3 regions of the Variovorax sp. UC122_21 genome follow, and region 3 is predicted to be linked to each of the others. Evidence: predicted binding sites of a transcription regulator. Region 3 holds the regulator's gene; each other region holds the start of a gene.
The links. Region 3 encodes sigma-54, which starts transcription at its own class of promoters, with help from an activator protein. Its sites were predicted from a motif close to TGGCANGNAANCTGCTTT; they were not measured.
Positions count from the first base shown of each region.

Region 1: ACHMXE_RS14475 (DUF3567 domain-containing protein) is a predicted target of sigma-54. The motif match lies at 7,888-7,905, and genes of this name have one in related genera.
Region 2: nirB (nitrite reductase large subunit NirB) is a predicted target of sigma-54. The motif match lies at 8,150-8,167, and genes of this name have one in related genera.

Region 1 covers NZ_CP172004.1:478,814-488,678, reverse strand. Annotated here, with positions in the region: gene ACHMXE_RS14515 (VOC family protein) at 1-292, shown strand, start outside; gene ACHMXE_RS14510 (hypothetical protein) at 289-1,497, shown strand; gene ACHMXE_RS14505 (tripartite tricarboxylate transporter substrate binding protein) at 1,517-2,491, opposite strand; gene ACHMXE_RS14500 (hypothetical protein) at 2,511-2,732, opposite strand; gene ACHMXE_RS14495 (FAD-dependent monooxygenase) at 2,729-4,531, opposite strand; gene ACHMXE_RS14490 (response regulator transcription factor) at 4,620-5,405, shown strand; gene ACHMXE_RS14485 (fumarylacetoacetate hydrolase family protein) at 5,416-6,513, opposite strand; gene ACHMXE_RS14480 (DUF3108 domain-containing protein) at 6,646-7,830, shown strand; gene ACHMXE_RS14475 (DUF3567 domain-containing protein) at 7,948-8,226, shown strand; gene ACHMXE_RS14470 (AbrB family transcriptional regulator) at 8,281-9,336, opposite strand; gene ACHMXE_RS14465 (ChaN family lipoprotein) at 9,408-9,865, shown strand, end outside.
Region 2 covers NZ_CP172004.1:585,317-595,181, reverse strand. Annotated here, with positions in the region: gene uvrA (excinuclease ABC subunit UvrA) at 1-1,696, opposite strand, end outside; gene ACHMXE_RS15010 (ABC transporter substrate-binding protein) at 1,879-2,997, shown strand; gene ACHMXE_RS15005 (ABC transporter substrate-binding protein) at 3,162-4,283, shown strand; gene ACHMXE_RS15000 (hypothetical protein) at 4,391-4,552, opposite strand; gene ACHMXE_RS14995 (MFS transporter) at 4,678-6,372, opposite strand; gene ACHMXE_RS14990 (2-hydroxychromene-2-carboxylate isomerase) at 6,548-7,192, opposite strand; gene ACHMXE_RS14985 (DUF1289 domain-containing protein) at 7,189-7,452, opposite strand; gene ACHMXE_RS14980 (YbaK/EbsC family protein) at 7,449-7,949, opposite strand; gene nirB (nitrite reductase large subunit NirB) at 8,379-9,865, shown strand, end outside.
Region 3 covers NZ_CP172004.1:5,806,080-5,815,944, forward strand. Annotated here, with positions in the region: gene ACHMXE_RS40050 (hybrid sensor histidine kinase/response regulator) at 1-1,373, shown strand, start outside; gene ACHMXE_RS40055 (cytochrome b) at 1,443-2,054, shown strand; gene ACHMXE_RS40060 (YceI family protein) at 2,051-2,635, shown strand; gene ACHMXE_RS40065 (YceI family protein) at 2,668-3,309, shown strand; gene ACHMXE_RS40070 (LysE family translocator) at 3,332-3,976, shown strand; partial or broken gene ACHMXE_RS40075 (phospholipase D family protein) at 3,986-5,585, opposite strand; gene ACHMXE_RS40080 (RNA polymerase factor sigma-54) at 5,596-7,185, opposite strand; gene lptB (LPS export ABC transporter ATP-binding protein) at 7,216-8,010, opposite strand; gene lptA (lipopolysaccharide transport periplasmic protein LptA) at 8,007-8,720, opposite strand; gene ACHMXE_RS40095 (thiol:disulfide interchange protein DsbA/DsbL) at 9,033-9,680, opposite strand.

The sequences.
Region 1 (9,865 bases), 1.3 Mb from region 3:
TTTCGGCCACCAGATCTCGCTGCATCTGGGCGAACCCTTCGCCACCACGCGCACCGGTCGCGTCGGCGACGCGATGGTGCCGATGCCGCATTTCGGCATCGTGCTGGCCCTGCCCGACTGGCAGGCACTGGCCGCGCGGCTCGAGGCCGCCGGCACCGACTTCGTGCTGAAGCCCCAGGTGCGTTTCGAAGGACAGCCGGGCGAGCAGTGGACCATGTTCTTCTGCGACCCCTTCGGCAATCCGATCGAGGCAAAGGGCTTCCGCTCGCTCGACGCGCTTTACGACAAGTGACCCACGCTCCGGTCCGGCCGGTCGATGTTCCGCGGCTCGCGGCGCGGCTGGCCCTGGCCGCGGCGCTGGCCCTGCCGCTGCTGGTGGGCACTGCCGCCGCGCGCGCGGCGCAGGACTGCGAACTCAACGGCCAGCCGGTCAACCCCGCCAACGGCAACGAGACCGCGCGCAAGACCGGCTTGCTGCGCTGCAAGGACCGCGGCAGCGGCCAGCTGCTGCGCGAGGAGCAGATCCAGAACGGCGTCTTCATGGGCCTGGTGCGCGTCTACGAGAACGGCCGGCTCGCGAAGGAGCACACGCTCAACGCCAAGGGCAACATGCAAGGCCCGGCGCGCGAGTTCGCGCCCGACGGCCAGGTGCTGCGCGAGGCCACCTACGACGACGGCCAGGAACGCGGCCTGGTGCGCAGCTTCTATCCGGGCGGCAAGCTGCGCCGCGCCAGCTTCTATCCCGACCAGGGCGGCGACCGGGCCTCGGCCGAGTTCACCGAACGCGGCCAGCTCTCGGCGCTGCGCTGCGGCAACGCGCCGGTACTGGCGCCCGCGGCCGACGACGCGCGGCTGTGCGGCTTCGGCGGCACGCCCTCGCAGGTCGAGCTGTTCGACGCGCGCGGCACCCTGCGCTCGCGCCAGTCCTACCTGGCCGGCAAGCGCGTGCGCACGCAGGATTTCTACGACAACGGCAAGCCCTCGCTGCTCGACGAGATCAGCGGCAACCAGCGCACCGAGCGCCAGTTCTCGTCCGAGGGCGTGAAGCGCCGCGAGACCGTCTCGCTGCTGGGGGCGGCGCGCTCGGCGATCCGCCTGCGCGACCAGGAGTTCTCCGAGCGCGGCACGCTGGTGCGCGACCAGCGCTGGAACAGCGCCGGCGAGCCGATCGGCGACGACAGCTACTACCTCAACGGCCAGCCGCACACCAGGTCGGTCTACGGCGGCACGGGCAGCGCGCGCACGGTGCTGGTCACCGAGTTCCACGACAACGGCCAGCGCGCCGCGCTGGGCCGCTACCTCGTGGGCGGGCGCGGCGCGCGGCAGCTGCCGCAGGGCACGCACCAGCGCTTCGACGAGAAGGGCGCGCTGGTCGCCGAATCGAGCTTCGACGCGCGCGGCCGCGTCACGCGCGAGCGCAGCTGGGACGAGAACGGCGAGCTGGTGCGCGACGACGAGGTGTTCGAGGACGGCTCGCGCAAGGCCTACGCGCGCTGAGAGCCGCCCTCCGGGGCGATCAGTCGAGCTTGATGCCTGCCTGCTTGATGATCGGGCCCCAGCGCTTCGACTCCGCGCGCGACAGCGCCGCGAACTGGGCCGGCGTGCCGGGCATGGCTTCCATGCCGAAGTCTTCGAAGCGCTTCTGCACCTGCGGATTGCCGAAGGCGCGGTTGAGGTCGCCGTTGAGCTTGTTCACCACCGCCGCGGGCAGGCCGGCCGGGCCGAGCACGCCCTGGAACGCGAACACCTCGGAGTTCGACACGCCCACCTCGGCCAGCGTCGGCACCTCGGGCAGCAGCTTGCTGCGCGCGCCCGAGCCGATGGCCAGCACGCGCACCTTGTTGCCCTTCATGATCGACAGGCCCGAGGCCAGGTCGAGGAACATGCACGGCACCTGGCCGCCCATCACGTCGGCCATGGCCGGCGCGGCGCCGCGGTAGGGGATGTGGGTGATGAAGGTGCCGGTGCGCACCTTGAACATCTCCATCGCCAGGTGGTGCGGCGAGCCGTTGCCCGGCGAGGCGTAGTTGACCTTGCCCGGGTTGGCCTTCACGTAGGCCAGGAACTCCTTGAAGTTCTTGGCCGGGAAGTCCGGGTGCACCACCAGCGCCAGCGGGAACTTGCCGATCGCGCCGATGTAGCTGAAGTCCTTCTCGGGGTTGAAGGGCAGCTTGCCGAACAGGTGCTCGTTGAAGGCCAGTACCGCGTTGTCGGCCGACAGCACGGTGTAGCCGTCGGGCTTGCTCTTGGCGACCATGTCGGCGCCGATGTTGGTCGAGGCGCCGGGGCGGTTGTCGATCACGATCTGCTGGCCCAGCGTCTGGCGCATGGCCTCGGCCAGCGCGCGCGCGATCACGTCGGTGCCGCCGCCCGCGGGATAGGGCACCACCCAGCGGATCAGTTGCGAGGGATAGTCCTGCGCACGGGCGAAGGGCGCGGCGGCCACGGCGGCGCCCGAGGCGAGCGTGGCAAGGAGGGTACGGCGGTCCATGAGGGTCATCTCCAGGTTGTCATTCGGTTGCGGACAGCGATGGTACGGGCAGCGCATGCAGCGCGTCGGCCAGCGCGGCGCGGCAGCGCGCCTCGTCGCCGACCTGCTCGAACAGCAGCAGCGCGAGCCGCGCGAGGAACAGCGATTCGCGCTCGGTGCCGGCCTCGCTGATGGCGTTCGCGCAGTCGGCGTAGAGGCGGTCGCGGGCCTCGGGGGCCAGGGTGGGAAGTGCGGTGGTCATGCGGCGAGGGTCTCCAGTTGCACGGCGGCGGCCGCGCGTTCGAGCGCGCGCGGCAGCGCGCCCGCGCTCAGGTGGCGCCAGCGCGCGGCCACGTGGCCGTCGGGGCGCAGCAGGTAGACGGCGCCCTCGCGCGCGCCGAGGGCGTCGAACACCCGCGCGTCGGCATGGGCATCGGCGGGGCCGTCGGCCGCGATCGTGCACAGCGCGAACGGCAGGGGGCCCTCTTGCGCCCGTGCGATGTCGTCGGCCGGCAATTCGATGGCGGCACCGTGCGTGGGCTGCAGCACCAGCAGCGTGAAGCGCGCACCGATCCGGTCGGTGAGATGGCCCTGCGCGAGCTGCTGCTCGGGCATCGCCTCGCCGGGCAGCGGGCCGGCGGGCAGCGCGTCGCCGTCCGCGCTCGACAGCGGCGAATGGTCGTAGCGCACCGCCTGCGTCTGGCGCGGATTGATCAGCTGCGCGATGCCGCGGTGCACGCCCGACAGCGACAGCGCGGCCTCGCGCAGCAGGTCGAAGCCGCGCGAGGGCGGCGACATGAACTCGGTGCTGCGCATCGCGTTCTCGGCATTGACGTGGAAGGCGGCGATGCGCTCCGTGGAGTAGCTGTCGAGCAGCGCGGCATCCGACAGCCCGCGCGCCACGAAGGCCAGCTTCCAGGCCAGGTTGTCGGCATCGTCGAAGCCCGAGTTGAGGCCGCGCACGCCGAAGATCGGCATCGCATGCGCCGCGTTGCCCGCGAACAGCACGCGGCCGTGGCGGTAGCTCGCGAGCGTCATCGCGCCGGCGCGGTAGACAGAGGTCCAGACCGTCTTCCACGGCAGGTGGCCCTCGCCGATCGCGTCGAGGTGGCGCTGCACGAACTCGGCCACGGCCGGCGGCTGCAGCGCCTCCTCGGTGCTCTGGCCGGCGCGCAGCTGGTAGTCGATGCGCCAGATGTCGTCGGGCTGCCGGTGCATCAGCACGGTCGAGCCCGGGTTCCATGGCGGGTCGAACCAGGCGCGGCGCTCGGTCGGATGGCCGCTCCTGAGCTCGATGTCGATGATCACGTAGCGGCCTTCGTAGCCCGTGCCCTCGAGCGCCAGGCCCAGTGCCTTGCGCACGAAGCTCTGGCCGCCGTCGCAGGCCGCGAGCCACTGGCCACGCAGTTGGTACTCGCCCTGCGCGTTGCGCGCCTCGAGCAGCACGCCCGCGTCGTCCTGTGACAGGCCGGTGAGCTCGGTGCCCCAGCGGATGTCGATCAGCCCCGGCGCCGCGGCGTTGCGGCGCTCGATCTCCTCGAGCAGGTAGTGCTCGGCGTAGTACTGCTCGAGGTTGATCATCGGCGGCAGCTTCTGCCGCGCGTCGTGCGGCATCTCGAAGCGGAACACCTCCTCGGTCTTGTAGAAGCTGCGCCCGCCGGTCCACGGCAGGCCCTTGGCCAGGAAGGCCGGCAGCACGCCCAGCCGCGCCATGATCTCCAAGCTGCGGCGCGAGATGCAGGCCGCGCGGCTGCCGACGCAGACCGTGTCGTCGGCCTCGAGGATCACGCTGCGCACGCCGTGGTTGGCGAGCCCCAGCGCGAGCGCCATGCCGACCGGGCCGCCGCCCGCGATCACCACCGGATGGCTGCCGCTCGCCACCGCCTCGAGGCCGTCGGCCGCGAGCGCGGGCAGGCGCACCGGGTAGCGCGTGTAGTCGAAGGCGCCGACCGAGGGCGGCAGGCCGGCCGCTGGCGGCGGCAGCGGTCCGCCGGCGGCGTCGCCGGGGCGCGCGGCCGGAGCAACGGGCGTTGGGTTCGAGGGAGCAACGGGGCGGTTCATGCCCGGGATTGTCCCGACGCGCCCGGCGCCGCATTGTCATAACTTCGTACGAAGTGTTTACCCGGATCCCTCACCCCTTCCCTGCCCCATGAAACGCTGGCGCCTTCCCGCCGCGCCCGAGGCCACGCTGTCGGCCGGCGTGGTCGGCGACGTGCTCGCCGGCGTCGGCACGCCGCACCTCGCGGCCAGCTACCTCGCCGCGATGCAGCGCGTGATGCCGGTCACCTTCTGCACCGTGTTCGCGGTCGGCGCCAGCGGCCGCATCGAGACCGTCTCGGCCGCCAGCAGCTACGGCAGCACGGCGGAGCGCACGGCCGAGCGCTACGTCGCGCAGCGCTTCGACCTGCTCGATCCCAACATGGCCTGGCTGGCCGCGCGCAAGCTGCCGCGGCGCGCGCAACTGTGGCTGGGCCACCAGCTCGGCGACGAGGTGGCCGATCCGGCCTACCGCGCCGCCTGCTATGGCGACGTCGGCATCCGCGAGCGCGCTTCGGTGCTGTTGCTGCTGCCCACGGGCCAGCGCGTGGCCGTGAGCTTCTACCGCAGCCTGGCGCAGCCCGAGTTCGGCGCCGGCGACTTCGCCGTCATCGAGCGCCACGCCACCCTGCTGGCCGACGCCACCACCGCCCACGGCCGCAGCGCCGTGGCCGCACGCGAGGCCACGGCACCGGCGCTGGCCTCGCGGCTGCTCACGCTGAGCCTGCGCGAGCGCGAGGTCATCGGCCATCTGATGGCCGGGCGCACCGCGAAGGAGGCGGCGCGCGAGATCGGCGTCGAGCTCACGACCGTGCGCACCCATCAGTACCGGGCGTTCCGGCGGCTGGGGATACGGTCGCAGAAGGAATTGCTGCGCGGCTGGCCCGCGGCGCAGTGAGGCGGGCCGTTCAGTCCTCGGAGGCCTGCGCCTCGGCCGCGTCGTCGGGCACCGCCACCGGCGCGGGCTTCGCGGCCTCGTCCGCCGCCGCCTTCGCGCGCCCGCCCGGCGCCACGATCTCCTGGTCGATCGCGCCGAACATCGAGCGGCCGTCGAGCCCCTTCATCTCGATGCGGATGGTGTCGCCGTAGCGCATGAACTCGGTCGAGGGCGCGCCGTCCTGGATGGTCTCGATGCAGCGCTTCTCGGCGATGCACGAATAGCCGCGCGGCCATTCCATGCGGCCGTTCTTCTCCACGCCCTTGTTGCTCACGGTGCCGCTGCCGACGATGCTGCCGGCGCGCACGTTGCGCGTCTTGGCGACGTGGGCGATGAGCTGGCCGAAGTGGAAGGTCATCTCGGGACCGGCTTCGCACAGGCCGACCTTGCGGCCGTTCCAGCTGCTCTGCAGCGCGAGGTGCACGCGGCCGCCGGCCCAGGCCTCGCCGAGCTCGTCGAGCGTCACGGCCACGGGGCTGAAGGCGGTGGCGGGCTTGCTCTGGAAGAAGCCGAAGCCCTTGGCGAGCTCGGCCGGGATCAGGTTGCGCAGGCTGACGTCGTTGGCCAGCATCACGAGGCGGATGCCGTCGAGCGCCTGCTCGGGCGTGGCGCCCATCTTCACGTCGCCGGTGACGACCGCGATCTCGGCCTCGAAGTCGATGCCCATGGCCTCGCTGGGCACGACCACGTCGTCGGTCGGGCCGAGGAAGTCGTCGCTGCCGCCCTGGTACATCAGCGGGTCCTGATAGAAGCTCTCGGGCACCTCGGCGTTGCGCGCCTTGCGCACCAGCTCGACGTGGTTGAGGTAGGCCGAGCCGTCGGCCCACTGGTAGGCGCGCGGCAGCGGCGCCATGCACTGGGCGGGGTCGAAGGGAAAGGCGTGGCGCGCGCGGCCGGCGTTGAGCGCGGCATACAGGTCCTGCAGCTGCGGCGCCATGAAACCCCAGTCGTCGAGCACCTGCTGCAGGCGGTGGGCGATGCCGGTGGCGTAGTGGGCGAGCGTGAGGTCGCGCGACACGACGACGAGCTGGCCGTCGCGCGAGCCGTCCTTGAGGGTGGCGAGTTTCATGGTGCGGTGCTGGGAAAAAGGCGACGGGGCGCCGCGCCGGGCCGCGCGCCGCTCCCCTAAACTGGTTGGACGGGCGGCAGTGTACCGAGGTGGCCCCGATGAACCTCGGCCGCGGCGCCCACTCCACCCTCCATGCCGACGACCGTCGCCTCCCCACCCTCCTCCGCGGCGCCCTGGCGGCCTTCGTGGCGGGCGCTGGCGCTGCTGACGCTGCTGGTGGCGCTCGCGCACATGGCGCTGCTGGGCCTCGCGCCGGCCGGCCTCGGCGCCGAGCCCGCGTCGCCGATCACCAAGTTCAGCACGCGCACCATCGTGATCGCACCGCCGGTGGCCGAAACGCCCGCGGCGGCGCCACCACCACCGGCCGCGACCGCCCCGCCCGCGGCGACCAGGCCGCTGCGGCCGCGCGCGGTGCATGCGCCGCGGCCGAAGCCCGATCCGGTCCCCGCGGCGGCCGCCCCCTCGCCCGACCCAACGCCCGAGGCCATGGCGCCCAAGGACCCGGAATCGCCCGACCTGGTGGCGCAGGCCGCTCCCGATTCAGGAGCAGCACCCACGCCCGAGCCGCCCGCCAGCGCGGCCGCCGCCCCGTCGGCCACGCCGGGCAGCGCGCCCGCCGCCGGCGCCGGCGAAGCGCCCACCACGATGGCCGGCACCCAGTCGCTGCGCATTCCGGGCTCGGTCACGCTGAGTTTCGATGCCGTCGGTCAACGTGGAGCCGCGCCGCAAAGCGGCTTCTTCGGCGAACTGGTCTGGCTTCAGGATGGCACCCGCTACGACGGCCGGCTGACCCTCAAGGCCACGTTCTTCACACTGCTGAACTGGCACAGCACCGGGGTGATCGGCCCTTCGGGACTGGAGCCCGAGCGTTATTCCGAAAGCCGGAGATCCGAGCAGGCCTCGCATTTCGCGCGCGACCGCGGCGAGGTGGTGTTCAGCAACAACGCCCCCACCGTGCCGCTGAAGCCCGGCGCGCAGGACCGCATGAGCGTCATGATGCAGCTCGGCGGCCTGCTGGCGGCCAGCCCCGAGCGCTACCCGGCCGGCACCCGGATCGCGATCCAGACCGTGGGAGCGCGTGACGCCGACGTCTGGGTGTTCGTGGTCGGCGACGAGGAAAAACTGAGCCTGCCGGCCGGCGAGTACCTGGCGCGCAAGCTCACGCGCGATCCGCGCAAGCCTTTCGACCGCAAGGTCGAACTCTGGCTGGCCCCGGCCTACGGCTATCTGCCGGTGCGAATCCTCCAGACCGAGCCGAATGGCGACTTCGCTGACGCCCGATTGCGCAAACCCCTACCCGCCACGCCCCCCGGTTGATGCGAAAAACCAGTCATCCAAACGTTTTAATGGCAACACGACAACCCATCTTGAAACTGGCGCGTTGATTGCTATGTAACCCTCATGAACGCCCTCGACATCCTCACAGGCCCCGCCATGAACATGCTTTACGACTCGGATTCCTTCGTCGTCGTGCACGTGCAGCCGAACGAAGGCGAAGTTCCGGCTGAACCCAACGTGCCGGTGCTCGAGCGCCACGGTTTCGAGATCGTCGACAAGCGTTCCGGCAAGGAGCTCTACCTCGACGGTTCCTGGGCCGAGCTGTTCCGCCAGCAGATCGCGGCCTGGCAGCTCAACACGCCCACCCAGGAAGAGGTCGAGGACACGCTCGAGGGCTACGCCGAGCTGGCGCAGACGCCGCTTCTGGTGCACTGAGCCGAGTCCCGTGCCAGCAACGAAGCGCCCCGCGGGGCGCTTTTTCTTTGGCTTCTACCGGTAGATCCAGCGAAACATCGGCCCGACCAGCAGCAGCACCGCCACCAGCCGGCAGACCTGGAACGCCGTCACCACCGGCACCCCGAGCTGCAGCACCTTGGCCGTGATCGACATCTCGGCGATGCCGCCCGGCGAGGTGCCGAGGATCATGGTGGCCGGATGCAGCCCGGTGGCCCAGGCCAGCAGCCAGGCCACGCCGGCGCACACCACGAGCATGGCCAGCGTGCCCAGCGTCACCGAGCCGAGCCAGCGCGGCGCGGTGTGCAGGAACTCGCGGCTGAAGCGCACGCCCAGGCTCACGGCGATCAGCAGCTGCGCGGCATTCGACATCCAGCCCGGCACCGCCGACAGCGACAGCCCGGCGACGGTGAAACCCATCGCCACCAGCAGCGCCCCCATGAACCACGGGTTGGTGCGGCCCAGCGCGCGCATCGCCAAACCGCCCGCGCCGGTGGCCACGGCCAGCAGCGCGAGGCCGCCGGGGTTCACTTCGCGCGCGCTCGGCGGGCTGATCTCCAGCCCATGCAGCCCGCTCCACTGCATCGCGAACGGGATCGTCACCGTGACGATCAGCACGCGCAGGCTGTGGGCCGCGGCCACCAGGTCGGTGCGCGCGCCCTTGGCCTCGGCCAGCAAGGTCATCTCCGAGGCGCCGCCGATCGCGCCCGCGAAGTAAGTCGTGGCTCTCATGGAACGCTCCGGCACCTGGGGCATGCGCGGTGCATGCAGGCCGTAGAGCCAGCGCCCGAAGCCCCAGCCCAGCAGCAGCGCCCAGGCGATCGCGAGCACGATCGCCCACCAGACGCTGGCCACCAGCGCGACCACGTGCGGCGTGAAATACAGGCCCAGCGCGGTGCCGATGGTCCACTGCCCGGCATTGCGTAGCGGCACGTGGCTGGCCATGGGCGCACCCGCGATCGAGGCCAGCGACACCGCCAGCAGTGGGCCGATCATCCAGGGCAGCGGGGTGTGGAGCGCGAGGCAGATCTGGGCCGCCACGAAGGCGAGCAGCAGCGTGGCCAGCACGCGGACCGGGAAGGAAAGGGACACGCGGAACGGACGGACAGGCGGTAGGGGCAAAGGACGGCAGCGCGCGCGGCGCCGTTGCGTAGTATGGCGCGATGTCTTTCGCGCACCGGCCCGTCTCCTCCCTCCTGCTTGCTCTTCTGGGCAGCACCCTCATCGCCGGCTGCGCGGGCTGGCCCGGTGGCGCCGACGCCCCGGACGCACCCATCGCCCGCCGCGTCGAGGCCCTGCTGCCCACCGACGCCCTGCTGCTCGGCGAGCAACACGACGCCCCCGAACACCATGCGATCGAGCGCGAGACGGTCGAGGCGCTGACCGCGCGCGGCCGGCTCGCCGCGCTGGCGCTCGAGATGGCCGAGGAAGGCAACGGCACCGCGCACCTGCCGGCCGCGGCCACCGAAGCCCAGGTGCGTACCGCGCTGAGCTGGAACGACAAGGCCTGGCCCTGGGCCGACTACGGTCCGGCCGTGATGGCCGCGGTGCGCGCCGGCGTGCCGGTGGTCGGCGCCAACCTGCCGCGCGCGCGCATGAAGGACGCGATGGCCGACGTCTC
Region 2 (9,865 bases), 1.4 Mb from region 3:
TGGCCTCGGTGATGCGGTTCATGTCGCGCGGATGCAGCCCGATGCTGGGCTCGTCGAGCACGAACAGCGTGTTGACCAGCGAGGTGCCGAGCGCGGTCGTGAGGTTGATGCGCTGCACCTCGCCGCCGCTGAGCGTGCGGCTCTGGCGGTCGAGCGTGAGGTAGCCGATGCCGACGTCGTGCAGGTAGCGCAGCCGGGTCGTGATCTCCTCGAACAGCAGCTTGAGCGCCTGGACCTCGCCGGCCGCGCTCGAGCGCTGCGTCTCGCCGGCCGTGGCGGTGCCGCCGGCCGTCATTCGGTCGAACAGCTGGCGCAGCCGCTCGATCGGCAGCAGCATCAGGTCATGCAGGCACAGGCCCGGCAGCGCCTCGAGCTGCGCGCGCGTCCACTTCACGCCGATGGGCATGAAGCGCTTCTCGGGCGGCAGCACCGCGTCGGCGTCTTCCTTGCTGCCGATGCGCCACAGCAGGCTTTCGAGCTTGAGCCGCGCGCCCGCGCAGGTGGGGCACGGCGTGTAGCTGCGGTACTTCGACAAGAGCACGCGGATGTGCATCTTGTAGGCCTTGCTCTCGAGGTAGCCGAAGAAGCGGCGGATGCCGTACCACTGCTTGTTCCAGTTGCCCTCCTTGTAGTTGGGCGTGCCCTCGATCACCCAGTGCTTCTGCTCGGCGGTGAGCTTGTTCCATGGCGTGTCGCGCGGAATGCCGGCGGCCTCGGCATGGCGCATGAGGTCGTCCTGCGCCTCCTTCCAGGCCGGGGTCTGGATGGTCTTGACCGCGCCCGCGCGCAGGGTGAGCTTGTCGTTCGGGATCACGAGGCCGAGGTCGACGCCGATCACGCGGCCGAAGCCGCGGCAGCTGTCGCAGGCGCCGACGGCCGAGTTGAACGAGAACATCGAGGGGATCGGGTCGCCGTAGCGGATGTCGCTCTCGGGGCAGTGCAGGCCCGTGGAGAACTTCCACACGTCCGTCGGAGCGTTCTCCTCGGCCCCGGTCGCATGCACCGTCACGCGCCCGCTGCCGCGCTTGAGCGCGACCTCGATCGCCTCCACCACGCGCGAGCGCTCGGCGCTCGAGACGCGGAAGCGGTCGGCCACCACGTCGAGCACCTTGCGCGGCCCGGTGGGCGTGGCCACCTCGCGCTCGGCCTGCACGCGCGTGAAGCCGCTGGCCGACAGCCACTGCGTGACCTCGTCGGCCGTGGTGCTCGCGGGCAGCTCGACCGGGAAGGTCACGACCAGCCGCGGATCGCCCGCGGCCGCGGCGCGCTCGACGATCTGCGCATAGATGCTGTCGGGCGAATCGTGGCGCACCGGCAGCGCGGTCTCGCGGTCGAACAGGTCGGCCGCGCGTGCGTAGAGCAGCTTCAGGTGGTCGTTGAGCTCGGTCATCGTGCCGACCGTGGAGCGCGAGGAGCGCACCGGGTTGGTCTGGTCGATGGCGATCGCGGGCGGCACGCCCTCGACCTTGTCGACCGCCGGCTTGTCCATGCGGTCGAGGAACTGGCGGGCGTAGGCGGAGAAGGTTTCGACGTAGCGCCGCTGGCCCTCGGCGTACAGGGTGTCGAACACGAGGCTCGACTTGCCCGAGCCGCTGGGCCCGGTGACCACGGTCATCTCGCCGGTGCGGATGTCGAGGTCGAGATTCTGGAGGTTGTGCTGGCGTGCGCCACGGATGCGGATGGAGCCCTGTGTCATGAGTGCCTTGGGGGTGGGGCAAACATTCTAGGGAGTGGTCCATGACGCGCCGGTGCACCCCGCTGTAAGGACGGTGGCCGCGCAGGGGTTTGTCCGAATGGTGAATTTAATACTTTTAGAAACAAATAAGGCGTTGGTTTGCAACGGTGGCAGCGCCATCGCAAAAGAAGGGACGAGCACACATGACGAACAAGCACGGCCGCCTGCGCGCGGCACTGATCGCGCTCGGCGCGCTGGTTCTGCTGCCCGCGCAGGCGCAGATCCTGATCGGCCAGACCGCCGGCATGACGGGCCCGGTGGCCGCCAGCGTCAACGAGACCATCGGCGGCGCGCAGCTCGTGATCGATGCCGCCAATGCGCAGGGCGGCGTGCACGGCGAGAAGATCGAGGTGGTCCGGCTCGACGACGGCTTCGACGTCAAGCGCGCGGGCGAGAACGGCCGCGCGCTGATCGAGGACAGGAAGGTGCTCGCGCTCTTCATGAGCCGCGGCACACCGCATTCGCAAGCCATCATTCCCTGGCTCGACAAGCACGGCGTGGCGCTGATCGGGCCCTCCACCGGCGCGATGGTGCTGCACAAGCCGGTGCAGCGGAACGTGTTCAACGTGCGCGCCACCTACCAGCGCGAGGCCGAGAAGGCGGTGCAGCACCTGCTGACCATCGGCATGGTGCGCATCGCGGTCGTGCACGTGACCGACTCCTTCGGCGCCGATGCGCTCGAGGGCGCGATGACCGGCTTCGGCAAGGCCAAGGCCCAGCCCGCGGCCACCGTGCCGGCCGACCGCGACAAGCCCGACTACGCGGCCATCGTGCCCGCCATCGTCCAGGCCAATGCGCAGGCGGTGCTGTGGATCGGCTCGGGCAGCGCGGTGGTCGACGGCATCAAGGCGCTGCGCGCGGCCGGCTCGGCGGCGCAGGTGGTCACGCTGTCGAACAACGCCTCCTCGGGCTTCATCAAGCAGCTCGGCGACGCCAGCCGCGGCGTGGTGGTCACGCAGGTGTTCCCGAGCGAGCGCTCGATCAGCTATCCGATGGTGAAGGAGGCGATCGCGCTCGCGAAGGCCAAGGGACAGAACGAGCTCTCGCCCGCGGCGCTCGAGGGCTTCGCCTCGGCCAAGGTGCTGGTGGAGGCGCTGCGCCGCGCCGGCCCCAAGCCCACGCGCGCCCGCGTGGTGGCCGCGCTCGACGGCCTGCGCGACTACGACCTCGGCGGCCTCGAGATCAGCTACACGCCGCAGGACCACAGCGGCATCGATTTCGCCGACCTCTCGATCATCAGCGAGGGCCGCTTCAAGCGCTGAAGCGCCGCCTTTCCCTCTCGACGAAGCCGGGCCCAGCGCCCGGCTTTTTGCTTTTGCAAACAACGGTTTTACAGGGTTTGCACGAGGAATCGCATGTCACGTCTAGCTACACATAATTGCATTTGCTGACATGGGCACGAATCCCGACGGGAAAGGTTTTGTCGATGAAGAAGAAGAAAAGCATCCCGCGCCTGCGCGCCGCTGCGTTGCTGATCGCGCTCGCGGCGACCGGCACCTCGGCCCAGATCGTGATCGGCCAGTCGGCCGACCTGTCGGGACCGGTGGCGGCCAGCGTGAAGGAGACGATCATGGGCTCGCAGTTGGTCATCGACCAGGTGAATGCCCAGGGCGGCATCAACGGCGAGCAGATCGAGGTCATCCGCATGGACGACGGCCTCGATGCCAAGCGCTCGCTCGAGAACTCGCGCATCCTGATCGAGGAAAAGAAGGTGGTCGCGCTGCTGCTCAACCGCGGCACGCCCAACACGCTCGCGGTGATCCCGCTGCTCGACAAGCACGGCGTGCCGCTGGTCGGCCCCTCGACCGGCGCGATGGCGCTGCACAAGCCGGTGCAGAAGAACATCTTCAACGTGCGCTCCACCTACCAGCGCGAGGCCGAGAAGGCGGTAGTGCACCTGCAGACCACGGGCATCCAGCGCATCGCGGTGGTGCAGGCCGACGACTCCTTCGGCAAGGACGGCCTCGAGGGCGCGAACCGTGGCTTCGAGAAGGCCAACCTCAAGCCGGTGGTGATCGCGCTGGCCGACCGCAACAAGCCCGACTTCGCGGCCATCGTGCCGAAGCTCGTCGAGGCCAATGCGCAGGCCGTGCTGTGGATCGGCTCGGGCACCTCGGTGTCCGACGGCGTGAAGGCGCTGCGCGCCGCGGGCTCGGCCGCGCAGGTGGTCACGCTGTCGAACAACGCGGCCTCGGGCTTCATCAAGGACCTCGGTGGCGCGAGCCGCGGCGTGATCGTCACGCAGGTGTTCCCCTACGAGCGCTCGTTCGGCAATCCGCTGATCAAGGAGGCCCTGGCGCTCGCCAAGGCCAAGGGGCAGGAGGAACTGTCGCCCGCGCTGCTCGAAGGCTTCGTGGCGACCAAGGTGCTGGTGGAGGCGCTGCGCCGCACCGGACCGAAGCCCACGCGCGCGCGGCTGCTGGCCACGCTCAATGCCTTCCAGTACGACCCGGGCGGCGGGCTCGACATCTCGTTCTCGCCGACCGATCACACCGGCATCGAATACGTCGACCTCTCCATCGTGAGCGACGGCCGCTTCAAGCGATGAGAGCCCCCCGACTTTTCACGCCGCTGCGCGGCGTGTAACTCCACCCCCCCGAGGGGGAGGCGCGGCCGCCTTGGGGCGGCCCGGCGGCGGCCGCAGGGCATCGCGGCTTACTTCGGCGCGCTCGCGGCCGCAGCCGGCGCGGCAGGCGCCGGCTCGTGCACTTCCACGCCGTGCTTCTCGCCCGACATGTCGACCTTGTCGCCGGCCTTCGAGATCACGTACAGCGCGATGGCCGCGAAGATGGCGAAGCCGACTGCGATTTTCCACATGGGTTCTGTCTCCTGAGAGGGGTAGTGCTGGGTTCAAGAAAAAGGCCTCATGCCGAGGGTCGGCATGAAGCCTCTTTGTTGAACGGAGGGCGCGCGGCGCCCTCCTCTCATCGGCGCCGTGGCGCTCAGTCGTGGGCGTAGATGTCCACGTCCTTGGTCTCGCGGATGAACAGCGTGCCGATCACCAGCGTGATGCCCGCGATGATGATCGGGTACCAGAGGCCGTTGTACATGTTGCCGGTGGAGGCCACGATGGCGAAGGCGGTGGTCGGCAGCAGGCCGCCGAACCAGCCGTTGCCGATGTGGTACGGCAGGCTCATCGAGGTGTAGCGGATGCGCGTGGGGAACAGCTCGACCAGCATCGCGGCGATCGGCCCGTAGACCATGGTCACCAGCAGCACCAGCCAGAACAGCAGCAGCACCGTCAGCACCTTGTTCATCTTCGCGGGGTCGGCCTTGGCCGGGTAGCCAGCGATCTTCAGGTCCTCGGCCACGCCCTTCTTGAAGGCGGCGATCTCCTTGGCGGAGGTCTCGTCGAACTTGAGGTTCACGACGTTGCCGATCGGTGCTTCCACCGTCTTGTCGCCGATCTTCACGATGGCCTTCGAACCCGGCGCGCCGGCCACGTTCTCATAGCTCACCGAGTTCTGCACCAGGTAGCGCTTGGCGATGTCGCAGGAGCTGCGGAAGTCGATCTCGCGTGCCACCGGGTTGCCCTGGAACGAGCAGGTCGCGGGGTCGGCGGTCACGGTCACGCCGGCCGTGGCCTGGGCGCGGGCGAGGTCGGGGTTGGCGGCCTCGGTCAGCATCTTGAAGACCGGGAAGTAGGTCACCACGGCCAGCAGGCAGCCGGCCATGATGATCGGCTTGCGGCCGATCTTGTCCGACAGCGTGCCGAAGACCACGAAGAACGGGGTGCCGAGCAGCAGCGCGGCGGCAATCATCAGGTTGGCGGTGGTCGCATCGACCTTGAGCTGCGCGGTCAGGAAGAAGAGCGCGTAGAACTGGCCCGAGTACCAGACCACGGCCTGGCCCGCGGTCAGGCCCACGAGCGCCAGGATCACGATCTTCAGGTTCTTCCACTCGCCGAAGGATTCGGCCAGCGGCGCCTTCGAGGTCTTGCCCTCGGCCTTCATGCGCTGGAACGCCGGCGATTCCGACAGCGACAGGCGGATCCACACCGAGATGCCCAGCAGCAGGATCGAGACCAGGAACGGAATGCGCCAGCCCCAGTCGTTGAACACCGCTTCGCCCAGGCCTTCGCGCACGCCCAGGATCACGATCAGGCTCAGGAACAGGCCGAGCGTGGCCGTGGTCTGGATCCACGAGGTGTAAGCACCGCGCTTGCCGTGCGGCGCGTGCTCGGCCACGTAGGTGGCGGCACCGCCGTACTCGCCGCCGAGCGCGAGGCCCTGCAGCATGCGCAGCGCGATCAGGATCACCGGCGCCGCGACGCCGATGGTCGCGTAGCTGGGCAGCAGGCCGACGATGAAGGTCGACAGGCCCATGATCAGGATCGTGACCAGGAAGGTGTACTTGCGCCCGATCATGTCGCCGAGCCGGCCGAACACGATGGCGCCGAACGGACGCACCAGGAAGCCGGCCGCGAAGGCCAGCAGCGCGAAGATGAAGGCCGCGCCCGCATCGAGGCCGCTGAAGAACTGCTTCGCGATGATCGCCGCGAGCGAACCGTAGAGGTAGAAGTCGTACCACTCGAACACGGTTCCCAGCGAAGAAGCGAAGATGACCTTCTTCTCCTCCGCCGACATGGGCCGGGGGGCCGGATGCGGCACTCCCCGTGAATCTAGTGTGGCTGCCATTGATCGTCTCCTGTGTATGCGTTCATGCGGCGCCCGAATTCGGGACCGTGGGGCATTCTTGGAGGCGCGACTGACCCGAGCCTTTCGCGAAACTGAACGGGCGCTTACGGATTAAGGTGAAACCCTCGACGCACGTTTCAGCCTGTAAGAAATGCAGCCTGGCGGCCGACGATGCTCAGTTTTTGCTGCTGCGCAGCAGGGCCGGACGCTGGTCTGCCTCGGCCCATTGCGGGCCGTCGAACCAGGCATCGCCCGCGAGGTAGGCGCGCAGCATCGCGAGGCCGTCGAAGCCCCAGAACAGCCGGCCGTCGACCGCATAGGCCGGCGTGCCGAACACGCCGAGCGCGATCGCGTCCGCGGTGTTGCGCTGGAGCAGGGCCTTGTTCTCGTCGCTGCCGGCATCGCGACGCGGTTGCAGTTGCGCGGTGAGCGCGGCCAGCCGCGCGGGATCGACCGCCTCGAGGCCGCCGCGCCAGACGTGGCGAAAGACGGTCTCGGCCACCAGCCGGCTCACGCGGCCGTCGTCGCAGGTGGAGAGCGCGAGCCGCAGGTGCGCGAGCGGGTTGTAGGGATGCGAGGCCGGCATCGCGATCTCGATGCCGTGCTGGTGGCCCAGCCACAGCACGTGGCGGTAGGTCCAGCCGCGCTTGGCGGGAATCTCGGCCGGCCCGAGCTGGCCGTGCGCCTTGAGCACCGCGCCCAGCAGCACCGGCCGGTAGTCCACGCTGTAGCTCAGGCCCTCGAGCGCCTGCGGCAGCTGCTCGAACGCGAGGTAGGCATAGGGCGAGATGAAGTCCAGGTAGAAGTCGATGTGCTTCATGCGTCGATGTCTCCGATGGCCGGCGCCCGCCAGATGCCGGCCCGGGCCCGCCACTCTATCGCGCGCCAGACCTGCCGCCGCTCGTCGTCCTCCATGCGGCTCCAGCCCGCGATCTCGGGGATGGTGCGCAGGCAGCCCTCGCAGAAGCCGCTGAGCCGGTCCATGCGGCACACCGAGCTGCAGGGCGAGGGCACCGGCTCAACCCGCTCGCGCAGCTCGGCGGCGCGGTCGGCCAGGGCCCGCGCTTCGGCGACGTTCACGCCGCGGCCACCACCACGTCGGCCACCGGCGCGCCCGTGAGCGTCTCGAGGTCGTGCGGGCGCAGCTGGAACACCGCATGCGGATGGCCCGCGGCGGCCCAGATCTCCTCGAAGCGGAAAAGCTCGCGGTCGATCAGCACCACCGGCTTCGTGACATGGCCCACGGGCGATACGCCGCCGATGGTGAAGCCGGTGCGCGCCTTCACGAAGTCGGCGTCGGCGCGGCCGGTCTTGCCGACGATCGCGTCGACCTTCTTCTCGTCGACGCGCTTGTCGCCCGAGGTGATGACGAGCACCGCGACCTCGTCGCTCTTGCGCCGGAAGATGATGCTCTTGGCGATCTGGCCGACCGCGATGCCGAGCGCGTCGGCCGCCTGCTGCGCGGTGCGGCAGGCGTCGTCGAGCATGCGCGGCGCATGCGGATGGCCGGCGTCCTGGAGCACGCGCGCGACGCGCTGGACACCGTCGGGAAGGGAATGGAGTTCGGAGCCGCACATGGCTTGGGTCTTCGGAGGTTCGTGGGGGCGTGCGCCCCGCGTTGCAGGCACCCGAGCATACGAAAAAGCCCCGGCCCCGGCGTCACGGCCGCGCGGCCACCCTTTCCGGCACCGCACCAATGCGGACAGCGCCGCACCGCCGCCGCGCCGCTTTCGGTGCGATTGCGGTGCGCGCGCGGGCTCCGACCGGTCTTTTTCGGCGGCATGGATATTGCTCGACCCCAACGCGGACCTCCCGGCACTGGGTGGGTCCGCAGTGCCTCCGCTAACGACGGCGGGGTTCGAGCGAGCCGATGGCGATGAGCCGCCGGATTCGTTTGTCCATCCGATTATTCGCATCCGTTCCGTCGCGGAGGCCTCCTGCCGCTGTCCCTCCGACAGCCCTGGTGGCCTGCCTCCGAGGACCGGCTGCCCCCGCAGGACCTCAGCATGAAAATCGCAGTCATCGGCCACGGCATGGTCGGCCACAAGTTCCTCGAGCAGCTCCACGCGCTCGGCATTCCCGGCGCGGAAGTCACCGTCCTGTGCGAGGAGCCCCGGCCGGCCTACGACCGGGTGCACCTGTCCGAATTCTTCTCGGGCAAGACGGCCGAAGACCTCTCGCTGGTCGAGCCCGGCTTCTTCGAGCGCAGCGGCTTCACGCTGCGCCTCGCGGCGCGCGCGGTGGCCGTCGAGCGGCGCAACAACACCGTCACCACGGCCGACGGCGAAGTCGTGGCCTACGACAAGCTCGTGCTGGCCACCGGCTCCTTCCCCTTCGTGCCCGCGGTGCCCGGGCGCGACCGGCCCCACTGCTTCGTCTACCGCACCATCGAGGACCTCGAGGCGATGAAGGAATGCGGCGCGCGCTCGCGCAGCGGCGTGGTGGTGGGCGGCGGCCTGCTCGGCCTCGAATGCGCGAAGGCGCTGCGCGACATGGGCCTGGAGACCCATGTGGTGGAGTTCGCGCCGCGGTTGATGGCGGTGCAGGTCGACGAAGGCGGCGGCCGCGCGCTGCGCGAGAGCATCGAGGCGCTGGGCCTGCACGTGCACACCGGCCGCAACACGGTGGAGATCGTCGACGGCGCCGCCGCGCGCCACCGCATGGTGTTCGCCGACGGCAGCTACCTCGAGACCGACATGATCGTGTTCTCGGCCGGCATCCGCCCGCGCGACGAGCTCGCGCGCCAGTGCCTGCTGGCCGTGGGCCCGCGCGGCGGCGTGGCGGTCGACGACCACTGCCGCACCAGCGACCGCAACGTCTACGCGATCGGCGAATGCGCCTCGTGGAACGAACAGACCTTCGGCCTGGTCGCGCCCGGCTACGACATGGCGCGCGTGGCGGCACGCCACATCGCGGGCGAGCACGAGGCCGCCTTCACCGGCGCCGACATGAGCACCAAGCTCAAGCTGATGGGCGTGGACGTGGCGAGCATCGGCGACGCGCACGGCAAGACGCCGAAGTCGCGCGCCTACCAGTTCATCGACGAGCGCAAGAAGGTCTACAAGAAGATCGTCGTCAGCGAGGACGGCAAGCTGCTGCTCGGCGCGGTGCTGGTGGGCGACGCCGCCGAATACGGCACCCTGCTGCAGATGGCGCTCAACGGCATCGCGCTGCCCGAGGATCCCGAGTTCCTGATCCTGCCCTCGAGCGACGGCAAGGCCAAGCCGGGCCTGGGCGTCGAGGCCCTGCCCGACAGCGCGCAGATCTGCTCGTGCAACGACGTCAGCAAGGGGCAGATCTGCGAGGCCGTGGGCCAGGGCGCCTGCACCCCGGCCGCGATGAAGGCCTGCACCAAGGCCGGCGCCACCTGCGGCGGCTGCGTGCCGCTGGTCACGCAGGTCATGAAGATGGAGATGGCCAGGCGCGGCATGGCCGTCAACAACCACCTCTGCGAGCACTTCCCCTATTCGCGCCAGGAGCTCTACCACCTGAT
Region 3 (9,865 bases):
CCTTCTCGGTCTCGTTCTACACGCCGGCCACGCAGCTCGCGATCACCTTGCTGCTGGCGCCGATCATCGTGATGGGCATCTGGCTCGGGCCGCCGATGATGATCGCGGTCGCCGTCATCGGCGCCGGCCTCACCGCCATGATGTGGAAGCTGGTGGCCGAGCGCTCGCGCCAGCTCGAGGAGAACATCGGCCTGCGCCTCAACGAGCGCACCCTGCGCGAGCAGGCGCTGGCCGGCCTGCGCGCCTCCGAGCAGGCCCAGGCCGAGCGGCTGCGCTTCTTCTCGGCCGCCAACCACGACCTGCGCCAGCCCGTGATGGCGATCGGCCTGCAGGCCGAGGTGCTGCGCCAGCAGCTGCGCGAGGGCGCCGACACGATGGCGGTGCAGCACACGGTGGGCTCGCTGGCACGCGCCCAGCAGGCGCTGGAAGGACTCACCAACCAGTTGCTGGAGATCGGCCGCATCGAGGCCGCGGCCGACCCGCTGCGCCCGGCCGCGGTCGCGCTGGCGCCGCTGCTGCACGAACTCGCGCGCCAGGCCGGCGAGCGCCGGGTGCTGGTGCGCTGCCCGAGCGACGCGGTGGCCTGGAGCGACGCGGTCTCGCTGCGCCGCGTGCTCGCCAACCTGGTCGACAACGCCGTCAAGTTCACGCCCGCGGGCCGGGTGCTGCTGGCGGTGCGCGCGCGCCGGCGCGAGGGTGAGGCCGCCTGGCGCGTCGAGGTGCGCGACAGCGGCATCGGCATCGCGCCCGAGGCGCACGAGCGCGTGTTCGGCGACTTCGAGCAGATCGGCAACGTCGAGCGCAACCTGCAGCGCGGCCACGGCCTGGGGCTGGCGATCGTGCGGCGGCTCGCGACCCAGCTCGGCATCGAGGTGGTGCTGCGCTCGGCGCCCGGTCGCGGCTCGGTGTTCGCCTTCGAGCTCGCGGCCGCGCCCGCCGACGCCGCGCCGCCGGCGCCGGCCGCCCTCAAGCCGCCGGCCGATGCCGCGCCCGCGCTGCGCCCCGGCCTCGCGGTGCTGGTGGTCGAGGACAACGCCGTGGTCGCCGACAGCCTGCAGTCGCTGCTGCGCCAGTGGGGCGCGCAGCCGCGCGTCTACGGCAGCGCCGCCGAGGCGCTGGCGCTGGCCGACCTGCAGGCGCTCGACCTCGCGCTGTGCGACATCCGGCTGCCGGGCGCGCTCGACGGCATCGCGCTCGCCACCCGGCTGCAGCAGCTCAAGCCCGCGCTGGCCATCTCGCTGGTGTCGGCCGACATCGACGAGGCCACGCAGCGGCTGGCCAACGAGCGCGGCTGGCATGCGCTGCGCAAGCCGGTGCAGCCGGCCGAGCTGCATGCGCTGCTGCGGCGCGCGCAGCAGGCGCCGCCGCGGTAGGAGCGGCGCCACCGGGCGCGGCGTTCCGAGCTATGCTGCGCGCCATCCCCGATGCCGGCCCGCCCGCCGATGCCCAGCGCCCCCTCCGCCCCGACCCTCGCCGAACTGAAGGCGGCCCGCTACACGCCGGTCGCGATCGGGCTGCACTGGCTGCTGGCGCTGCTGATCCTCGGCGCGCTCGCACTGGGCCTGTACATGACCGGCCTGCCGTTCTCGCCGCAGCGCGTGCGCCTCTACAGCTGGCACAAATGGACCGGCATCGCGATCCTGCTGCTGTCCGCCGCGCGCCTGCTGTGGCGCCTCGGCCATCCGCCGCCCACCTTGCCCGACTTCGTGCTGGCCGCCATGCCGCGCTGGCAGCGCACGGGCCGCACGATCAGCCATCGCCTGATGTACCTGCTGTTCTTCGCCGTGCCGCTGCTGGGCTGGGCCCAGAGTTCGGCGCTCGGCGTGCCGGTGGTGTGGTTCGGCGTGCTGCCGCTGCCCGATGTCGTGCCCGTGGACCGCGCGCTCGCCGAGCAGTGGCTGCAGCCGCTGCACCGGGCCGGCGCCTACCTGCTGGGTGCCGTCTCGGTGCTGCACGTCGCGGCCGTCGTCAAGCACCAGTGGATCGCGCGCGACGGCCTGCTGCGGCGCATGTGGCCCGGGCCGTCGTCGACTTCCAGGAAACCCAACGCATGACCTCGCTTCTTCACCGCTGGCCCGGCGCGCTGGCGCTCGCCACGCTCCTCCTTCCGGCGGCCCATGCCGAGCCGCCGCCCGCGCGGTTGGTGCCCGAGAAGAGCCAGATCGTGTTCGTGAGCAAGCAGATGGGCGTGCCGGTCGAGGGTTCGTTCAGGAAGTTCGACGCGCGCATCGCCTTCGATCCGAAGAAGCCCGAGGGCGGCAGCGTGGCGCTGCAGATCGACACCGCGAGCGCGGCCTTCGGCATTCCGATGACCGATGCCGAGCTGCCCAAGGCGCCGTGGTTCGATGCCGCGCATTTCCCGCAGGCCGGCTTCCAGACCATGGCCATCAAGGCGCTCGGCGACGGCCGCTTCGAGATGGCCGGCAAGCTCACGCTCAAGGGCATCGCCAGGCCGCTGACCGTGCCCGTGACGATCGCGCCGGGCTCCAACGGCCAGTCGGTGGCCAGCGGCAGCTTCGTGCTGCAGCGCATCGACTACAAGGTCGGCGACGGCGAATGGACCGACACCTCGGTGATCGCCAACGACGTGCAGGTGCGCTTCAAGCTCGTCGTCGACGGCCTCGGCGCGCCCTGACCCCCACACACTCCCCGCATGCAGCATTCGCCATGAAGAACAAGACACTGCCTTCCGCCGTCCTGCTGGGCTTCGCGCTCGCCGCGTCCGGCCTTGCCGCCGCGCAGGAATACACCGCCCCGGCCGTCGCGGCCAAGCCCGCGGGCGGCCCGGTCAAGGGCGCCAGCTACGTGGTCGACCCGACCCACACCTTCGTCATGTACGAGATGGGCCACTACGGCACCACCACCAACCGCGGCCGCTTCAGCACCAAGGACGGCTCGGTGCAGATCGATGCCGCCGGCACCAGCGGCAAGGTCGACATCACCATGGACATCAGCTCGATCAACACCGGCGTCGACCTGCTGAACCGGCACGTGCAGAGCAAGGACTTCTTCAACGTCGCCGAATTCCCCACCGGCCGCTTCGTCGCCGAGCGCATCGCCTTCAGCGGCGACAAGGTGGCCGAGGTGCCCGGCACGCTCACGCTGATGGGCCAGACCAAACCCGTCACGCTCAAGGCCGTGCGCTTCAACTGCTACCTGAGCCCGCTGATCAACCGCCAGGTCTGCGGCGGCGACTTCGAGACCACCGTCGAGCGCAGCGACTGGGGCATCACCTGGGGGCTGAACTTCGGCTTCGAGAACAAGGTGAAGCTGCTGGTGCAGGTCGAGGCGGTCAACGTGCAGCCATGAGTTCCGAAAGAGAGCACCTCCAATGATCGACACCACCCTTTCCCTGCTCGGCATCGCTGGCGCCATGGCCGTGGGCGCGATGAGCCCGGGCCCGAGCTTCGTGATGGTGGCGCGCACGGCCGTGGCCTCGCGCGCCGACGGCCTCGCGGCCGCGCTCGGCATGGGCGCGGGCGGGCTGGTGTTCGCGATCGCGGCGCTCGCGGGGCTGCAGGCCGCGTTCCTCGCGGTGCCGGCGCTCTACCTCGCGATCAAGGGTTTCGGCGGTGCCTACCTGGTCTACCTCGGCATCCGCATCTGGCGCGGCGCGCGGCAGCCGCTCGCGATGGCGCCGGAGGTGGGCACGCCCGCGGCATCGGGCGGCCGCGGCAAGCGCACCTTCCTGCTCGGGCTGGCCACGCAGGTCAGCAACCCGAAGACGGCCGTGGTCTACGCGAGCATCTTCGCGGCCTTCCTGCCGCGCGAGGTGCCGCTGGTGCTGGCGCTCGCGGTGCCGGCCGTCATCTTCTGCATCGAGACCGGCTGGTACGCCATCGTCGCGCTCGCGCTGTCGTCGGCGGCGCCGCGCTCGGCCTACCTGCGCTACAAGACCTGGATCGACCGCGCGGCCGGCGGCGTGATGGGGCTGCTGGGGCTGCGGCTGGTGTGGTCGGCGGTGCGCGGGACCTGAGGCCGGTTCCTAGAGCAGGCTTTCGGGCGTCAACGGCGCCAGCAGCTCGAGCATCGTGCGGTCCCAGAAGCCCGAGTCGGGCTCCTCGCTCAGCACCGTGGTCTTGCCCGCCTCCTCGCTGATCCACTCCAGCCGCGAGTCGCTGCCTTCGGCGAAACGCAACCGGTAGGCGCCCTGCTGCTTGAGCACCTCGAGCAGCTTCAGCGCCTGCTGCGCCATCTCGGGGCTGCGGATGAATAGGCCGATCTCGGTGTTGTGGACCTCGGAGCGCGGGTCGAAATTCATCGAGCCGACGAACAGGATGCGCCGGTCGATCACGGCCGACTTGGCATGCAGCCGGCCGACCGAGGTGCCGAACAGGCCCAGCCGCACGCTGCGACGCGTGCGGTTGGTGCTCAGTTCGTAGAGCTCGGCGCCCAGGCGCAGCATGTCGGGGCGGTAGCGGCGGTAGGCGGTGTGCACCAGCGGCTCGTCGGTGGCGGCGAGCGAGTTGGTCACCACGCTGATCTTCACGTCGCGCCGGCGGATTTCGTTCATCGCCTCGAGCCCCGCGGCGCCCGGGATCAGGTAGGGCGAGACGATGGTCACCTCGCTGCGCGCGCGGCGCATCTGCTCGACCACGTTGTAGCGCACGCTGTCGACATCGAGCAGCGGCACGCCGCCGTACGAGGCGGTCTTGCCGATCACGCGGTCGGGCGAATCGGCATAGGCCTCGGCCGTGGTCCAGATCAGGCCGAGCCGGCCGGCGTCGAGGTCCTCGGCGATCGGGCCGTAGCCCAGCAGGTCGTTGGGCGCGGGCTTCGGCGGCGGCGGCGTGGTGTCGGGGCCGGTGGCGGCCTCGAAGCGGCGCCGCAGTTCTTCGGCAGGCAGCGCGCTCGCCACCACCGACTCGACGGGCCGCACGTAGGGGCTGTTCCAGTACTGGTCGAACAGGCTGCCCAGGCGCGGGATCAGCGCGCCGGTCACGAAGGTGTCGAGGTCGATGAAGTTCTCGCCCGCGGTGCGCCGGAAGTACTGGTTGCCGATGTTGCGCCCGCCCGCCACCGCCATCGCGCCATCGGCGATGAACAGCTTGTTGTGCATGCGCCGGTTGACGCGGTTGAAGTCGAACAGCGAGGCACCGAAGCGCGCGAGCAGGCTGCCGCGGCCGGCCGGGAAGGGGTTGAACAGGCGCAGCTCGACGTTGGGCGTGGCCGCGAAGCCGCGCAGCAGCTCGTCCTCGCCCGAGGTGTAGAGGTCGTCCATCAGCACCGCGCACCCGCACGCCGCGCTGCGCGGCGTCGCGCAGGGTGCGCAGCAGGTAGCGGCCGGTCTCGTCGTTCTCAATCTGGTAGTACTGGACGTCGAGCGTGCGCTGGGCGCGGCGCGCGAGCTGGATGCGGGTGTCGAAGGCGAAGTCGCCGCCGGGCATGAGGCGAAAGCCGCTGAGGTCGGGATCGGGCTGCGCGGCCAGCGCGATGCGGCCGAGCGCGGTGTCCTTCGACACGGCGATGGCCTGGGTGGGCGCGCGCGGGGCCTGGTCGGGCAAGCTCGCGCAGCCGGCGGCCAGCAGCGTGGCCGCGAGGGCGAACATCCAGAGCCCACAGCGCGACAGCAGGCGTCGGGCCATCGGCGGCTTTCTACAGGGCCTTGCGCAGGTTGGCGGGCGCGATGCGCAGCGCCTCGCGGTACTTGGCCACCGTGCGGCGCGCGCACTCGATGCCCTGCTCCTTGAGCATCTCGGAGATCTGGCTGTCCGACAGCGGCTTCTTCACGCTCTCCGAACCGACGAACTGCTTGATCAGCGCGCGCACCGCGGTGCTCGAGGCATTGCCGCCGGTCTCGGTGCCCAGCGCCGAGCCGAAGAAGTACTTGAGCTCGACCGTGCCGAAGGGCGTGGACATGTACTTGGCGGTGGTCACGCGCGAGATGGTGGATTCGTGCAGTCCGAGCTCGTCGGCGATCTCGCGCAGCACCAGCGGGCGCATCGCGAGCTCGCCGTGCACGAAGTAGCTCTTCTGCCGCTCGACGATGGCGTTGCTCACGCGCAGGATGGTGTCGAAGCGCTGCTGGATGTTCTTGATGAACCAGCGCGCCTCCTGCAGCCGCTGCGACAGCGCCTGGCTGCCCTCGCCCTTGTGCGACTTGAGCGCGCCGGCGTAGATGTCGTGCACGCGCAGCCGCGGCATCACCTCGGGGTTGAGCATGACGCGGAACTTCACATTGGTGCCGCGGCCGGTCTTGGTCACGATCACGTCGGGAATGACGATGTTGCGCTCGACGTCGACGAAGCGGCGGCCGGGCTTGGGCTCCAGGCGCGCGATGATCTGCAGCGCCGAGCGCACCAGCTCCTCGTTGGTTCGCGTGAGCGTGGCCAGGCGCTTGAAATCGCGCCGCGCGAGCAGCTCCATCGGCTGCTTGCAGATGGCCAGCGCGGTCTTGCGCACCAGCTCCTCGTCCTCGGTCTCGTCCTCGTCGGCCAGCGCGCGCAGCTGGATCGCGAGGCATTCGCCGAGGTCGCGCGCGCCCACGCCCGCGGGCTCCAGGCTCTGCAGCAGGCCCAGCGCGACCTGGAAGTGGTGCACCAGTTCGTCGAACTGGTCGTTGTCGTCGCCCGCGAGGCCCGAGGCCAGCGCAGGCAGCGAATCCTCGAGGTAGCCGTCGTCGTTGAGCGACTCGATCAAAAAGCGCAGCGCGGCGCTGTCGTTCTCGTTGAGCCGCAGGCTCAGCGCCTGGCGGTGCAGGAAGGACTGCAGCGATTCCTGGCTGCGCGCGAGCTCGGTGGCATCGGCGCGCTCGTCGTCGCCGGTGCTGCTGTTGTTGCGCGCGGGCGCGTCGCTGCCCCATTCGCTGTCGTCGGGCGCCATGTCGACGGTGCCGTCGCCTTCCCAGTCGGGCTCGCGCTCGGGCGAGTCGAGGGCCGGCTCGGCCTCGGACGACGAGGCGGTCTCGGTGGACGTGGTCGAGGTCGAGGGCGCGGCGCTCGCGTAGTCGCTCTCGGCCTCGCGCTCGGTGTCCTCGCGCGGCGCCGGCGTGTCGGCGGCGTCGAGGCCGAATTCCTCGCGCGCGGCTTCCTCGGCGGTGCGCTCGAGGAAGGGGTTCTCGTCGAGCATCTGCTCGACCTCCTGGCTCAGTTCGAGCGTGGAGAGCTGCAGCAGCCGGATCGACTGCTGCAGCTGAGGTGTCAGCGCGAGATGCTGCGAAACGCGCAGCGACAAGCCTTGTTTCATGCCCTCAGCAAATGACTGGCGCGAGCTTCATCACATCCGGAAGTGCTCGCCCAGGTAGACCCGGCGCACTTCGGCGTTGTCGACGATCTCCGAGGGCGTGCCCTGTGCCAGCACATGGCCGTCGCTGATGATGAAAGCGTGATCGCAGATGCCCAGCGTCTCGCGCACGTTGTGGTCGGTGATGAGCACGCCGATGCCGCGCTCCTTCAGGAAACTGATGATGCGCTGGATCTCGATCACCGCGATCGGGTCGATGCCGGCGAAGGGTTCGTCGAGCAGGATGAAGCGCGGCTGGGTGGCCAGCGCGCGCGCGATCTCGACGCGGCGGCGTTCGCCGCCCGACAGCGCGAGCGCGGGCGAATCGCGCAGGTGGTCGACGCGCAGGTCGGCCAGCAGCTCCGACAGGCGCTCTTCCATGCGCGGCTTCGACAGCGCCTGCAGCCGGCCGTTGGCATCGGGTTCGCGCTGCAGCTCGAGCACCGCGCGCACGTTCTCCTCGACCGTGAGCTTGCGGAAGATCGAGGCCTCCTGCGGCAGGTAGCTCAGGCCCATGCGCGCGCGGCGGTGGATCGGCATGTGGGCGATCGGCTCGCCGTCGATGGAGATCTCGCCCGCATCGGCGCGCACCAGCCCGACGATCATGTAGAACGAGGTGGTCTTGCCGGCGCCGTTGGGCCCGAGCAGTCCGACGACTTCGCCCTTCTGCACGTCGAGCGAGACGTCCTTGACCACCTTGCGGCTGCCATAGCTCTTCTGCAGGCCGCGCGCGACGAGGCGGCTGCCCGGCACGCCGTTGGCTTCCTGGGTTCCGGCGGCTTCGATCACTTGCGTTCTTCCGCTTCGCCGCTGAGCGTGGTGCTCGGGCGCAGGCCGGCGCCCGGGGCCGGCGTGGGCGTCGGCGCCGCGGGACGGCGCGTGGCCGGGGCCGAGGCACCGGGTGCCGCGGGCGCGGCCGACTTCGGCGTGAGGATGGCCTTGACGCGGCCGCCGCCGCCCGGCGCCGACACGCCGGCGTTCGGCGGCACGGTCGAGCCGTTGACGGTGTAGGTGTCGTTGCCCTGGTCGTAGACGATCAGCGCGCCGCTGCTCTCGTCGTTGGGCGTGGCGCCGACCAGGCGGCGCATGACGGCGCGGCGGATGAACTTGACGTTGTCGGCGCGGCTGTCGTACTCGATGACCTCGGACTCGCCCTCGATCCACTCGTCGCCGTTGCCGTTGCGCTTCTGCTTGTAATAGGCGAGCTTGCCGGGCGCCGCGGTGACCACCCCGTACTGGTAGCCCTCGGGGTCCTGGCGCACGTCGATGCGCGCGCCGCGGATGATGATGGTGCCCTTGGTGACCACCACGTTGCCGGTGAAGACGCTGGTCTGCTTGAGATCGTCGTAGCGCATCGAATCGGATTCGATGTTCATCGGCTTGGTCCGGTCGGCCGTTTCGGCCAGGGCCGTGGCGGCGGAGCCGGCCAGCAGCAGCGCGGCCAGCACGAGGCGACCGGTGCGGCGAAGGGAGGAGGTGGGGTGAGAGTGCGATGTCATAGAGGCACGAAACTTGCTCTGCATTGTATGCGGCCCATCGCGCCAGACCCATGCGCGCGGATGAAAAAGCCCCGGGACGGCGAACCCGGGTTGCGGCCCCTCGCGGGATGGACCCGCGTTTCCGCCGGATGGCGGCTTGGCCGCCCCGGAACCCTCGACGGGATTCCGGCCTCCCGGCGGCGGAGCGGCTACAAGGTGTGAAGAAACCGTCGCGAGCGCCCCGAGGTCGCGCCGAAGGCCGGAGCCGTACTCTGTACGGTGAGGACCGCAGGTGCGAGATCGGGGCGCGCGGCAGGTTTATTCACGCCCTTGTCAACCCTTGCGGGCTTCGCCGATCAGGTAGTTCGTGACCGACAGCGCCTTGTTCATGTTGCCGGCGGTTTCGCCATCCACGTACCAGCGGCCGGCCACGGCCAGCGCCGGCACGCCGGCCACCTTGTAGGCATCGGTCAGCTGCGAGGCGCGCTTGGCCTTGCTGGCCACGCCGAAGGAGGTGAACAGTTCCTTGAACTTCGCGGCGTCGAGGCCGCTCTTCTCGGCCCAGGCCACGATGTTGGCGTCGCCGTTGACGTTCTGGCGCTGGGCGTGGATCGCGTTGAAGACCTTGGGCTGGTATTCGTCGACCTTGCCCATCGCCTCGAGCGCGTAGTACAGGCGCTGCTTGGCCTCGACGTCGTTGCCCACGAAGGGCACCGGCACGCGGCGCAGCACCACGTCGGCGGGCTTGCTCTTGGCCCAGGCCTCGAGCGCGGGCTCGAAGTCGTTGCAGTGCGGGCAGTTGTACGAGAAGAACTCGATCACCTCGATCTTGCCGGCCGGTGCGTCGACCGGCACGCGCTTGTCGAGCACGAGGTATTCGGTGCCGGCCTTGGGCGCGCGGGCCTGGGCTTGCGCGGGCAGGTGGGCCATCAGGCCGAGCGAGCCAGCGGCGACGGCCAGCGAGAAATCACGACGTTTCATGGGAAAGAGCTCTCCAGTTGGTAGACGGCAGACTGAGCCGGGCCGGTGAAGCGGAGTTCCCGCGCGCGGTGCTCGGGGCTCCGGGAAACCCGGGGGCGGCGCGGACCGCGGCGAAGCTTAAAGAAAAACCATGACCGTTGCCGTGGGGGGCCACCCGGCGGCGCCCTCCCCCGGCCGGACGGCGC